Regions from separate parts of the Curtobacterium sp. ABR8 genome, predicted to be linked through region 3. Evidence: predicted binding sites of a transcription regulator. Region 3 holds the regulator's gene; each other region holds the start of a gene.
The links. The regulator HrcA, encoded in region 3, represses chaperone genes, less so after heat shock. The targets are predictions, from matches to a motif close to TTNGCACTCGNNNNNNNCGAGTGCNAA.

Region 1 (4,258 bases), 1.7 Mb from region 3:
GGCACACCACGGCTCGGTCGAGGTCTTCGACACCGAGGGCGGCGGCGCGACCTTCCGCGTCTGGCTGCCCCTGCTCCCCCGCGACTACGCCGCCTGACGCGGGCGGGCGGCGCGGCTGCGCGCCCGCGCCAGCGCGCGCGCGCCGGCGCGCGCGCCGGTACCTGCGCCCGAGGTTCCAAAATCTCGGCATCTCGCGCCCTGTGGCGCTCGAGTTCGGAACCTCGGCGTTCAGCACACGGCGAGTCGTGGAACCCCGGCGCACCGAGTCCGCCGCAACCCGTTCTGTCCGGAGCCGCATCACACCGACCAGCGAGGCCGTCCATCGACGAGGAGCGGCACGAAGCTCTCGCCCTGACGGAGCATGCGCACGAGACGCCGGGCCGGCCGCGGTCGGACGCAGCGACGGAGAACGACGCTGGACGGGCCTCCAGTCCAAACCGACCGGCTCGGCGAGGTTCCACGACATGCCGCGCGTTGACCGCCGAGGTTCCGAACAACGGCGAACCCGGCCCCGAGATGCCGAGATTTCGGAACCTCACGGGCGGGGCAGGACGGGGCGGGACGGGACGGGCGAGACGGGACGGGACGCGCGCCACACGGACGCCCCCCCGCCCCCGCCCCCGCCCCCGCACGCGGAAGGGCCCCGCACGCGCAGCGTGCGGGGCCCTTCCGGAACAGCGGACCTAGAAGTCCATGCCACCCGTCGGGTCGCCGGCCGGAGCGGCCGCGGCACGCTCGGGCTTGTCGGCGACGACGACCTCGGTCGTCAGGAACAGACCGGCGATCGACGCAGCGTTCTGCAGCGCCGAGCGCGTGACCTTGGCCGGGTCGATGATGCCCGCGGCGATGAGGTCGACGTACTCGCCGGTCGCAGCGTTGAGGCCCCAGCCCGACTCGAGCTCGCGCACCTTGGCGGCGACGACACCCGGCTCGAGACCGGCGTTCAGCGCGATCTGCTTGAGCGGCGCGTCGATGGCCACGCGGACGATGTTCGCACCGGTCGCCTCGTCACCCTCGAGCTCGAGGGCCTCGAGTGCGACGGCACCGGCCTGGATGAGGGCGACGCCACCACCGGCGACGATGCCCTCTTCGACGGCAGCCTTCGCGTTGCGGACGGCGTCCTCGATGCGGTGCTTGCGCTCCTTGAGCTCGACCTCGGTCGCGGCACCCGCCTTGATGACGGCGACGCCACCGGCGAGCTTCGCGAGGCGCTCCTGGAGCTTCTCGCGGTCGTAGTCGGAGTCGGTCGCCTCGATCTCGGAGCGGATCTGGCGGACACGGCCGGCGATCTGCTCGGCGTCGCCGGCACCCTCGACGATCGTGGTCTCGTCCTTGGTGATGACGACCTTGCGGGCACGACCGAGCAGGTCGAGCGTCGCGTTCTCGAGCTTGAGGCCGACCTCTTCCGAGATGACCTGGCCACCGGTCAGGATCGCGATGTCCTGCAGCATGGCCTTGCGACGGTCGCCGAAGCCCGGGGCCTTGACGGCGACGGACTTGAAGATGCCGCGGATCTTGTTCACGACGAGCGTGGCCAGGGCCTCGCCGTCGACGTCCTCGGCGATGATCAGGAGCTGCTTGCCCGCCTGGATCACCTTGTCGACCACCGGCAGGAGGTCCTTGATGTTCGAGATCTTCGAGTTGACGATCAGGATGTAGGCGTCCTCGAAGACGGCTTCCTGACGCTCGGGGTCGGTGACGAAGTACTGCGACAGGTATCCCTTGTCGAAGCGCATGCCCTCGGTCAGCTCGAGCTCGGTGCCGAAGGTGTTCGACTCCTCGACGGTGACGACACCTTCCTTGCCGACCTTGTCGATGGCCTCGGCGATGAGCGCGCCGATGGTCGGGTCTGCAGCCGAGATCGACGCGGTCGCGGCGATCTGGTCCTTGGTCTCGATGTCCTTCGCGTTGGCGAGGAGCTGGTCGGAGACGGCGGAGACGGCCTTCTCGATGCCGCGCTTGAGCGACACGGGGTCGGCGCCGGCGGCGACGTTGCGGAGGCCCTCGCGGACGAGTGCCTGGGCGAGGACGGTCGCGGTGGTCGTACCGTCACCGGCGACGTCGTCGGTCTTCTTGGCGACCTCCTTGACGAGCTCCGCACCGATCTTCTCGTACGGGTCGTCGAGCTCGATCTCCTTGGCGATGGAGACACCGTCGTTCGTGATCGTGGGGGCGCCCCACTTCTTCTCGAGGACGACGTTGCGGCCGCGCGGGCCGAGCGTCACCTTCACGGCGTCGGCCAGCTGGTTCAGGCCGCGCTCGAGGCCACGGCGGGCCTCCTCGTCGAAAGCAATGATCTTAGCCATGTGAGTTCTCGTCCCTCCCGGACGTCGTGGGGTCGTGCTGGCACTCAACGTGAGCGAGTGCCAACGCCGATTCTGGCACTCGCCCGGTGCGAGTGCAACACGATCTGGAGGCTCGTCACGTCTTCCCAGCACACGTTGCGCCAACAGCGCACCCCGACCACCGCCGCGGGCCGCCCGCCACGCACGCCGAGCGACGCGGCCCACGCACGACGAACGCGCCGCCCCTGACGGGACGGCGCGTTCACGATGCGTGTCGTGTGGTCAGGCCGGTCGGACTGCCTCCGCCTGCGGGCCCTTCGACCCGGTGCCGACGTCGAACACCACTGCCTGGCCCTCCTCGAGGACCTTGTAACCCGACATGTCGATGGCCGAGTAGTGCACGAACACGTCCTGGCCTCCTCCATCGACGGTGATGAAGCCGAAGCCCTTTTCAGCGTTGAACCACTTCACGGTTCCGTTGGCCATGATCTCTTGCTCCCTGGTACTGCTGTGCGAACGACGTGTTCGTCGTCTGCAAGGGACTCTGCTGGAAGCACGCCGATCAGGCAAGAGGTGTGACGTTGTTTCACGTCGATTCCGACAGAAATCAACGTGCCCGAAACACGACCGTCACAAATGCGGGCGGAACGGGCCCGCGGAATGCGGATCAGCCGGTGTAGTCGGCCCCGAGCACGACGCTCACGTCGGCGTTCGGGAACGCTGCCGACTGCTGCACGGCGGTGACCCCGAGCTGCTTCGCGATGCCCTGCGCGACGGCCGCCTGTGCGGCCTGCTGGTAGTACACGATCGTCGACGTCGACCCGGTCGTGCCGGCGTCCCCGGTCGAGGCGACCTGCCAGCCGGCGCCGGTCAGCGTGGCGCTGGCGCGGGCGGCGAGGCCGGTGGTCGTCGTGCCGTTCAGGACGACAACGGTGGTCGTGCCCTGCTGCGCCGGCGTGGCCGCGGCCGCTCCGGAACCGGCATCCGCACCGGCCGACGAGGAGGCCGAGGGCTTCGAGGTGGCGGACGCGGACGGCTTCGACGTGGCCGACGAGCTCGTCGACGCCGAGGGCGAGTCCGACCCGCTGAACGAGTAGCTGCCGTTCAGGAGTGCGAGGACGAGCACGCCGATGCCGACGAGCACGCCGGTGGCGAGTGCCGCCCAGGCGAACGCGATCCAGCCACGGCCGCGGCGCTGGGCACCGCGGTGTGCGCCGACCCGGGGGCCGTCGGCGACGTCGTCGAACCGGTCACGGGGGAATCTGGTGCTCATCGTTCCTCTTCACGTCCTTCGGGAGCGCCGCCGGGCGCGACGAAGCTGCGCGTCGCCCGGGCGCTGGTGCGCGCGTGCCGGAGCCGCTGCAGCCTGGTGACGAGCTGCGGGTCGTACGCGAGTGCCGCGGGCGAGTCGATCACGCGGTTCAGCACCTGGTAGTAGCGCGCCGGCGACATCTCGAACTCGACCCGGATCTCCGCTTCCTTCGTGCGGTCGTGCCGTGCCCGGTCGTGCTCGAACGACAGCACGTGCCTGGCGAGCTCGGTGAGCTCGTCAGCGCGGTGCTCGTCGGTGGGGCTGGTCACGGCGGTTCCGATCACGTGTCGGGGAACGGGTCTCGCACATCGTAGGGGCGTCGAGCATCCGGACCCTGGCACGGCGCTGGACTGTCGCGAACACCGGTCACAGGTTCGGGTCGCGGAACCAGCGCACCCGCGTGCCGAACGGGTCCGAGACGGCGACCGCGGTGCCGTCGATCGAGACCGTGGCGAAGGCGTCCGGATCCGCGGGGTCGACGTCGTCGGGCACCGTCGCCGCGACACCGCGCAGGATCCCGGTGCGTTCGAGCGCGATCCAGTGCACACAGCGTTCGCGGACGCGGTCCACGAACCGCTGGCGCTCGGCGCCCGGCACGTAGACCAGGGTCCCGGTGGTCAGGACGACGGGCTCCACGTCGTCCGGCAGGGCGTCCAGTGCA
Region 2 (4,258 bases), 1.9 Mb from region 3:
CCCGAGCAGCCGCAGAACCCGTACGGACAGCAGCACCCGTCGAACCCGTACGCGGCACCGCAGCAGCCGAACCCCTCCGGCCAGCCCCAGCAGTCCAACCCGTACGGACAGCCGCAGCCGTCGAACCCGTACGCGCAGCCGCAGCAGCCGCAGAACCCGTACTCGGCCCCGCAGGCGCCCCAGGACCCGTACGGTGCGGCCCAGAACCCGTACGGCCAGCAGAACCCGTACGCGCAGCAGCAGGGCGGCCAGAACCCCTACGCGCAGCCCCAGGGCGGGCAGAACCCCTACGCGCAGCCGCAGCAGCAGCCGTACGCGCCCGCTGGCGCCTACGGGTCGACCGGGTACCAGCCCTACGCGCAGCGCCCGAAGACCAACACCCTGGCGATCCTCTCGATCGTGTTCGGTCTCGCCGCCATCCCGATGTGGTTCATCGCGATCCTGCTCGGTCCGGCCGGCGCGATCCTCGGCCACGTCGCGCTCGGCAAGATCAAGCAGAACGGCGAAGCCGGCCGCGGCCTCGCCCTCACCGGCATCATCTCCGGCTGGGTGATGACCGGTGTCTGGCTGATCTGGATCGCCTTCATCATCTTCCTCGGCGCGATCGGCCAGAGCTCGTACTCCACCTACGACTACGACTCGGGCACCGGCGCCTTCATCAGCTGAGCCGCTCGCACAGGACCGCGCTGTGCCGCCCGTCCAGGCGGGTGAGCACGAGCGTGACCCGGCCGGTCCCGCGCAGCCGCAGCCGTTTGCGGAACTGCGCCGGGTCGACGTCGACGCCGCGCTTCTTGATCTCCACGGTGCCGATGCCGTCCGCTGCGAGCCGCGCCGACAGGCGCTTGACGTCGAGCGGCATGGTGTCCAGCACCCGGAAGCCCTGGGCGAACGGCGTCGTCACGGCACGGTCCGAGGTCACGTACGCGATCCCGTCGGAGACCATGTGGCCGTCGAGGGCGCGTGCCAGGTCGCCGATGAGCCGTGCGCGGATGACGGCGCCGTCCGGCTCGTACAGGTAGGCGCCGAGCGGGCCCACCTCGGCGTCCTCGGCGTCGGCCGGGCCGGTCATCTCGGCGATGCCGTGCGCACCGATCACGGTGGCCGCTCGGCGGATCCCCGGCCGGGCGAGGGGCCCGAACCACAGCGCGAGCTCGACGACCTCGCGGTCGACGGAGGTCCACTGCGCCTCGGCGGTGTCGGGGATCAGTTCGCGGTCGATGCCGGGCCCGAGCTTCACGCCCGTCGGGGTGCTCGTCGCGGCGGCGAACACGGTGTCCAGGGACGGCGACCAGTCGTCGGGGTCGGCCAGGCGACGGGTGTCCGAGTGGCCGGAGGTCCGACGTGCGGGGTCCATCCAGATGCCGTCGACGCGGGAGACGTCGAACGCGGCCGCGTCGCCCAGTTCGACCCGTGCGTTCGGCCACACCGCGAGGTTGTGCGTCGCGACCGCAGCGGTGACCTCGTCGCGGTCCACCGCGGTGACGTCGAGGTCGAGCGCGGCCATCGCCATCGCGTCGCCGCCGATGCCGCAGCCGAGGTCGGCGACACGCGTGAGCCCGGCCGCGGCGAAGCGCCCGGCGTGCTGTGCGGCGACCTGCAGGCGGGTCGCCTGCTCGAGACCGGCCTCGGTGAAGAGCATGCGGGCGGCGAAGTCGCCGAACTTGCCACGGGCCTTCTGCCGGAGCTTCGCCTGGGTCAGGACCGCCGAGACGAGCTGCTGGTCGTGGCCTTCGGACCGGAGCCGGGACACCACCCGGACGATCTCGCCGCCGTCCGAGACGCCGGGGGTACGGTCGAGCAGGGCCATCCCGTCAGGGGTCAGCAGTGCGGCGAGTTCGGCGGCTTCCATGTCCCGATCCTCCCAGGTGCTGGATGTTCTCCGGATGTGCTGGCACTCGGATTGACCGAGTGCCAGTGTCCCCCTAGAGTTGGCGTTGGCACTCTCCTGTGCGTAGTGCCAACCCGGTTTTCATCTGTACCGAGTCCGTACCGAGAAAGAAGAGGTCACCGTGGCCGTCAGCATCAAGCCGCTCGAGGATCGCATCGTCATCCGCCAGGTCGAGGCGGAGCAGACCACCGCATCCGGTCTGGTCATCCCCGACACCGCGAAGGAGAAGCCCCAGGAGGGCGAGGTCGTCGCCGTGGGTCCGGGTCGCATCGACGACAACGGCAACCGCGTCCCGCTCGACGTCGCCGTGGGTGACAAGGTCATCTACTCCAAGTACGGCGGAACCGAGGTCAAGTACTCGGGCGAGGACCTGCTGGTCCTGTCGGCCCGTGACGTCCTCGCGGTCGTCGTCAACTGAGTCCAGTACTCCTCTCGGACGCCCCGTTCGGCCTGTCGGCCGGCGGGGCGTCCGTGCGTTCGGGGCGACCGGGAGGCCCGTGGTCCGTCCGGCTCGTCGGCGGTCGTTCCTAGGATGGTTCCGTGAGTGAACCGAGTCCGGCGCGACCCGTCCGCAGCGAGGCATCCGTCGGCGTGGTGCAGGCGATCATCGCGTACGGGCTCTGGGGCCTCATGCCCCTGCTCTTCGCAGCCATGGCCCCGGCCGGCGCGTTCGAGATCGTCGCCTGGCGCATCGTCTTCGGGCTGGTGTTCTGCGCGGTGGCGATCGCCGTCACCCGCTCGTGGCTCCGCACCCGCACCCTGATGGCGCAGCGGCGGGTGATGGCCGTGATGGGCCTGGCCGCGGTCCTCATCCTGGTGAACTGGACCGTGTACGTCCTGGCGACGACCACCGGCCACACCGTCGAGGCGGCACTCGGGTACTTCATCAACCCCCTGGTCACGATCGCACTCGGCGTCGTGGTCCTGCGCGAACGGCTTCGGCCGGCGCAGTGGGCGGCCGTCGGCATCAGCGTCGTGGCGGTCGTCGTGATCGCCGTCGGCTACGGCCAGGTGCCGTGGATCTCGCTGGTGCTCGCGTGTTCCTTCGGCCTCTACGGCCTGGTGAAGAAGCGCGTCGGCGGCACGGTCGACGCACTGAGTGGCCTCACGATCGAGACCGTGTGGCTGCTGCCGATCGCGGTCGTGGCGCTGCTCGTCCTCGGTGCGACGGGCCTCGGCGGCGGCGTGACGTTCACGAGCGAGGGCTGGGTGCACGTCCTGGTGACGGTGCTCACGGGGCCGGCGACGGCGGTCCCGCTCCTGCTGTTCGCGTCCTCGGCGCGGCGGGTGAGCCTGTCGACCCTGGGGTTGACGCAGTACCTCGCGCCCGTGATGCAGCTGCTCGTCGGTGTGGTGGTGCAGCACGAGGCGATGCCGCCGGCGCGCTGGTTCGGCTTCGGCATCGTGTGGTTGGCGCTCGCGGTACTGACGGCGGACTCGTTCGCCGCCGCGCGGGCGTCCCGCCGCCGAGCGCTCGCACCTGCTCCGGCCGAGCCCGCCTGACGGGCGCACCCCGGGCCTCCCGTCCGCCCGTCCGCCCGCTCAGCCACCCGCACGCGAAAGCGACAGTCCCCCGCGGATGACCCGCGGGGGACTGTCGCTTTCGTGGGGTGGAGCCGGTGCCCTACTTCTTGACCGCGCCCTGGATGGCGCTCTGGTAGACGGGCTTGTTGTCGCCGTCGAACTTGTAGATGCCGATGTAGGCGCTCGACGGGTCGTTGTTGTCGTCGAACGGACCGATGCCGGACGGGCCGGTGTAGTGGATGTCCTTGCCGTCGTCGAGGAGCGCGACGCACTCCTTGAACGTGGCGCACTCGGTGCCGCCGTCGGCTCCGGAGACCGCGGCCATGTTGGCCTGGATCGTGCCGGAGTCGGTGCCCTTGCCCTTCACCGCTGCCAGGGCGGCGAGGACGGTGGCGTCGTACGACTCCGCCGCGTACGAGTAGTCGGCGAGCGTCTTGCCCGACGAGTCCTTGTAGAAGGCGGACAGCTGCTTCTTGAAGTCGTCCTTCGGCGAGGCACCGGGGATGGTGCCCTGGGCGCCGGTCAGGGTGCCCTTGTCGAAGTCCTTCGAGTAGTCAGCCGTGTTGCCGTCGGACATGTAGATCTTCGCCGTGTTCCCCTGCGAGACGAGCTCCGGGATGATCGACTTCGTCTCGTCGAAGGCCAGGACGACGATCGCGTCCGGCTTGGCTGCGAGCGCGGCCGTCACCTCGGACGAGAACGTGGTCTGACCGGGCGGGAACTCCTGGCCCTCGCCCTTGCCGCCGTAGACGACCTGGCCACCGGAGGCCTCGACCGCGGACTGCACCGAGTTGCGGAGGCCCGTGCCGTAGGTGTCGTTGAAGACGAGGAACGCGACCTTGGCGT
Region 3 (4,258 bases):
GAAGAAGCGGTCGCGGAGCTTGCCGAACATGCCCTGCTGGAACCGGGCGAGCTGCGGCGCCGAGGCCTTGTGCGACTTCGCGAGCTGCTCGACCAGCTGCCGCTCCTTGTGCGACAGCTTCGTCGGGGTGACGACCTGCACGCCGACCCGGAGGTCGCCGCGGCCGCTCCCGCGCAGCTTCGTGATGCCGCGGTCCTTGATGACCAGGACGTCGGCGCTCTGCACCCCGGGACGGATCTCGAGCTCGACGGGCCCGTCGAGTCCGTCGATCGTCGTGGTCGTGCCGAGCACGGCGTCGGTCATCGCGACCTCGAGCGTGGCGAGCAGGTCGTCGCCGTCGCGGCTGAAGACGTCGTCGTGCCGCACCCGGATCTCCAGGTACAGGTCGCCGGAGGGGCCGCCGGCGGGGCCGACCTCGCCCTGGCCGGGCATCTGCAGGCGCAGGCCCGAGTCGACGCCGGCCGGGACGTCGACCGGAACCGTGCGGCGGGCACGGACGCGGCCCTGACCCTGGCACGTCGGGCAGGGGCTCGGGATGACGGTGCCGTACCCGCGGCAGGTGCCGCACGGGGCGCTCGTCACGACGTTGCCCAGGAGCGAGCGGACCTGGCGCTGGATGCTGCCGGAGCCGCCGCAGATGTCGCAGGTGCGCGGGCTCGTGCCGGGTGCGCAGCACGACCCGTGACAGGTCTCGCACAGGACGGCGGTGTCGACCTCGACGTCCTTGTGGGTCCCGAAGACGACCTCGTCGAGGTCGACGTCGATGCGGAGCAGGGCGTCCTGCCCCCGCTCGGCACGGCTGCGCGGACCGCTGCCCCGGCCACCGCCACCACCGCCGCCGCCGAAGAAGGCGTCGAAGATGTCGCTGAACCCGCCGGCGCCGCCACCGAAGGGGCTGTCGGCCTGTGGCCCGGCGTCGTACCGGCGCCGCTGCTCGGGGTCGCTCAGGACGTCGTACGCGTGCGTGACGTCCTTGAACCGCTCGGCGGCCTCGGGGGCCGGGTTCACGTCCGGGTGGAGCTCACGCGCCAGGCGGCGGTAGGCCTTCTTGATGTCGGCATCGGAGGCGTCTCGCTGGACGCCGAGGACGTCGTAGTGGTCTGCCACGTATCCCTCAGTCGGTTGTGTTCGGTCGGTCGGTCGGTGTTGCAGTCGATCAGTGTTCGCCCAGGAGCTTGGACAGGTACCGTGCGACGGCCCGGACGGCCGCCATGTTCGTGCCGTAGTCCATCCGGGTCGGTCCGAGGACGCCCAGGCGTGCCACCTCGCCGCCACCGGCGAGGTACCCGCCGGCGACGATGCTCGTGGCGTCGAGCCCGTACTCGGCGTTCTCGACGCCGATGCTGGCCGCCACCGCGATGTCGTCCACCTGCATCTCCCCGAACAAGCGGAGCAGGGTGACTTGTTCCTCGATCGCTTCGAGCACCGGGAAGAGGCCGCCGGAGAAGTCCTGCTCGCTCTTCGCCAGGTTCGCGGCGCCGGCCATCAGCAGGCGGTCCTGTCGGTTCGCCGCGACCTGCTCGATGAGGGTCGCCACGACGACCCCGCCGAGCGTCTGGGCCTCGGGGCGGAGCTGTTGCGGCACCGCACGGAGCGCGGTGGGCACGTCCTGCAGCAGGAGCCCCACGGCCGCACCGTTCAGCACGGTGCGGAGTTCGGTCAGCAGCGGCTCGTCGAGCGCGACGTCGGTCTCGACGACGCGCTGCTCGACCCGGGCGGTGTCGGTGATGAGCACCACCATCAGCCGGGCGTCGCCGAGTCGCACGAGTTCGACGTGCTGCACCCGGGCGCGCACCATCGACGGGTACTGCACCAGGGCGACCTGGTTCGTGAGCTGGCTGAGCAGGCGCACGGTGCGGCCGAGGACCTCGTCGAGGTCGTTCGGTGCGCCGAGGAAGGTCTCGATGGCGTGCCGCTGGGCGCTCGTCAGCGGCCGGGCCGCGGCCAGGTGGTCGACGAAGAGGCGGTAGCCCTTGTCGGTCGGCACGCGACCGGACGAGGTGTGCGGGGCGACGATGAGCTGCTCGTCCTCGAGCAGGGCCATGTCGTTGCGGATCGTGGCGGCACTGACACCGAAGGCGTGCCGCTCGACGATCGTCTTCGAGCCGACCGGTTCGCGGGACGCCACGTAGTCGCGCACGATCGCCTTCAGGACCTCGAGGCTGCGTTCACTGACCACGAGCGCTCCTTCCTGGTCGATCTGGCACTCGGACGTGTCGACTGCTGATCCTACGCCCGCGTGACTGCACCCCCGATACGCTTCCGGCATGACCTACGGACAGCAGCCCGGTGGCCCGCAGAACCCGAACGGGCCCCAGTACCCGAGCGGGTACACCCCGCCGCAGCCGATGAGCCCGGAGGACCAGCGCCTCTGGGCAACGCTCACGCACATCGGCGGGATCTTCTTCAACTTCGTCGCCCCGCTCGTGGCGTACCTGGTGCTCCGCGACCGCGGCGGCTTCATCCGCGAGCACACCCGGGTCGCCCTGAACTTCCACATCACCGTCGCGATCGCGTACGTCGCGTGCGGCGTCCTGAGCGTCGTGGTCATCGGCCTGGTGCTGTTCCCGATCGTGGCCGTGCTGACGATCGTCTTCGGCATCATGGCGGCCGTCGCCGCGAACCAGGGCCAGTTCTACCGCTACCCGCTGTCGATCGAGTTCATCAAGCAGTAGGGCCAGCAGGCGACCGGCGGCCGCCGGTCAGTCGAGCAGCTCCCGCACCACCGCGTCGGCGAGCAGGCGACCCTGCAGGGTCAGGTCGATCCGTCCCCGCACCGCGGCCGACCCGTCCACGAGACCCCGTGCGATGAGTCCCGCGACCCGGCCACGGGCCTCCTGGCGGATCTCGCTCGTCGCGAGCTCCCCGCGGACGCGGGCGGCGAGGAGCAGCCGCTCGACGTACCGGGTCTCGTCGTCGATGACCTCGCGCCCGGCGGCCGGCGACTCGCCGGCCAGCACCCGGTTCGCGTACGCGGCCGGGTGCTTCACGTTCCACCACCGGGTGCCGGCGACGGCGGAGTGGGCGCCGGGGCCGACACCCCACCAGTCATGGCCCCTCCAGTACGACAGGTTGTGGCGACTCGCGTGCGTGTCGCCGCGTGCCCAGTTCGACACCTCGTACCAGGAGTACCCGGCGTCGCCGAGCACCTGGTCGGCGAGCTCGTACATGTCGGCGGCCAGGTCGTCGTCGGGGGCGGGGAGCTCGCCGCGGGCGACCATGCGGCCCATCGCGGTGCCGTCCTCGACGATGAGCGAGTACGCCGACACGTGGTCGGGCTCGCAGGCGATCGCGGCGTCGAGCGAGGTCCGCCAGTCGGCGAGGGACTCCCCCGGCGTCGAGTAGATGAGGTCGAGCGAGACGTCGAGGCCCTGCTGCTTCGCGAGGTCGACGACGACGGGCACGCGCAGTGGGTCGTGGGTGCGGTCGAGCGTCGCGAGCACGTGCGGCACCGCGGACTGCATGCCGTAGCTGATCCGGTTGAAGCCGCCCTCGCGCAGGGTCTGCAACGACGACGCGTCGACCGAGTCCGGGTTCGCCTCGGTCGTGACCTCGGCGCCGGGCAGGATCCCCCACGTGTCGTCGATGGCCCGCAGGATCATCGCCAGGTCGGACGCCGGCAACATGGTCGGGGTCCCGCCGCCGAAGAAGACCGTCGACACCGGCCGACGCGGCACGCCGGAGCGGTCGAGCACGGTCGCGGCCCACTCGATCTCCCGCACGGCGTGCCCGGCGTAGTCGTCGCGACGGACGCCGCGGAGCTCGGACGCCGTGTAGGTGTTGAAGTCGCAGTAGCCGCAGCGCACGCGGCAGAACGGCACGTGCACGTACACGCCGAAGGGGACGTCGCCGGCAGCGGGAGCACCGTCGGACCCCGCCGCCGCCCACGGCGTGATCAGGCCGTCCGCGGGGGCTGGATCGGCGATCGGGAGAGCACTCGGCATGGGCTCCATTCTCCGTCATGATGGGAGTCATGGAGCACCATCCCGTCCCCACCACGGTCCTGTGGGACATCGACGGCACCCTCGTGATGAACGCGTCGTCCCCGGGCAACCTCTACCACCTCGCGCTCGAGCGGGCGGTCGGCCGCGACCTCGCCCTGCGCGTCGGACACCAGCACGGTCGGACGGACGCCGGGCTCATCGCCGAGCACGTCCGTGCCCACGCGTTCGACGACACCATCATCCCGACGGTGAGCGGCCACCTGCGCGACCTCACCGCCGAGCGGCACGCCTCGGGCGACCACCGCTCACCCGTC

Region 1: the regulator HrcA is predicted to act here: its motif matches at 2,344-2,370, upstream of groL (chaperonin GroEL).
Region 2: the regulator HrcA is predicted to act here: its motif matches at 1,889-1,915, upstream of groES (co-chaperone GroES).

The regions. Positions count from the first base shown of each region.
Region 1 is NZ_CM173818.1:3,521,872-3,526,129, forward strand. It holds gene ACXKZB_RS16800 (sensor histidine kinase) at 1-97, shown strand, start outside; gene groL (chaperonin GroEL) at 684-2,306, opposite strand; gene ACXKZB_RS16810 (cold-shock protein) at 2,568-2,771, opposite strand; gene ACXKZB_RS16815 (LytR C-terminal domain-containing protein) at 2,953-3,558, opposite strand; gene ACXKZB_RS16820 (DUF3263 domain-containing protein) at 3,555-3,866, opposite strand; gene ACXKZB_RS16825 (DUF2332 family protein) at 3,964-4,258, opposite strand, start outside.
Region 2 is NZ_CM173818.1:3,685,998-3,690,255, reverse strand. It holds gene ACXKZB_RS17575 (DUF4190 domain-containing protein) at 1-666, shown strand, start outside; gene ACXKZB_RS17570 (class I SAM-dependent methyltransferase) at 659-1,849, opposite strand; gene groES (co-chaperone GroES) at 2,010-2,306, shown strand; gene rarD (EamA family transporter RarD) at 2,429-3,391, shown strand; gene ACXKZB_RS17555 (ABC transporter substrate-binding protein) at 3,513-4,258, opposite strand, start outside.
Region 3 is NZ_CM173818.1:1,794,024-1,798,281, reverse strand. It holds gene dnaJ (molecular chaperone DnaJ) at 1-1,107, opposite strand, end outside; gene hrcA (heat-inducible transcriptional repressor HrcA) at 1,157-2,179, opposite strand; gene ACXKZB_RS08625 (DUF4870 domain-containing protein) at 2,268-2,675, shown strand; gene hemW (radical SAM family heme chaperone HemW) at 2,703-3,944, opposite strand; gene ACXKZB_RS08615 (HAD family hydrolase) at 3,974-4,258, shown strand, end outside.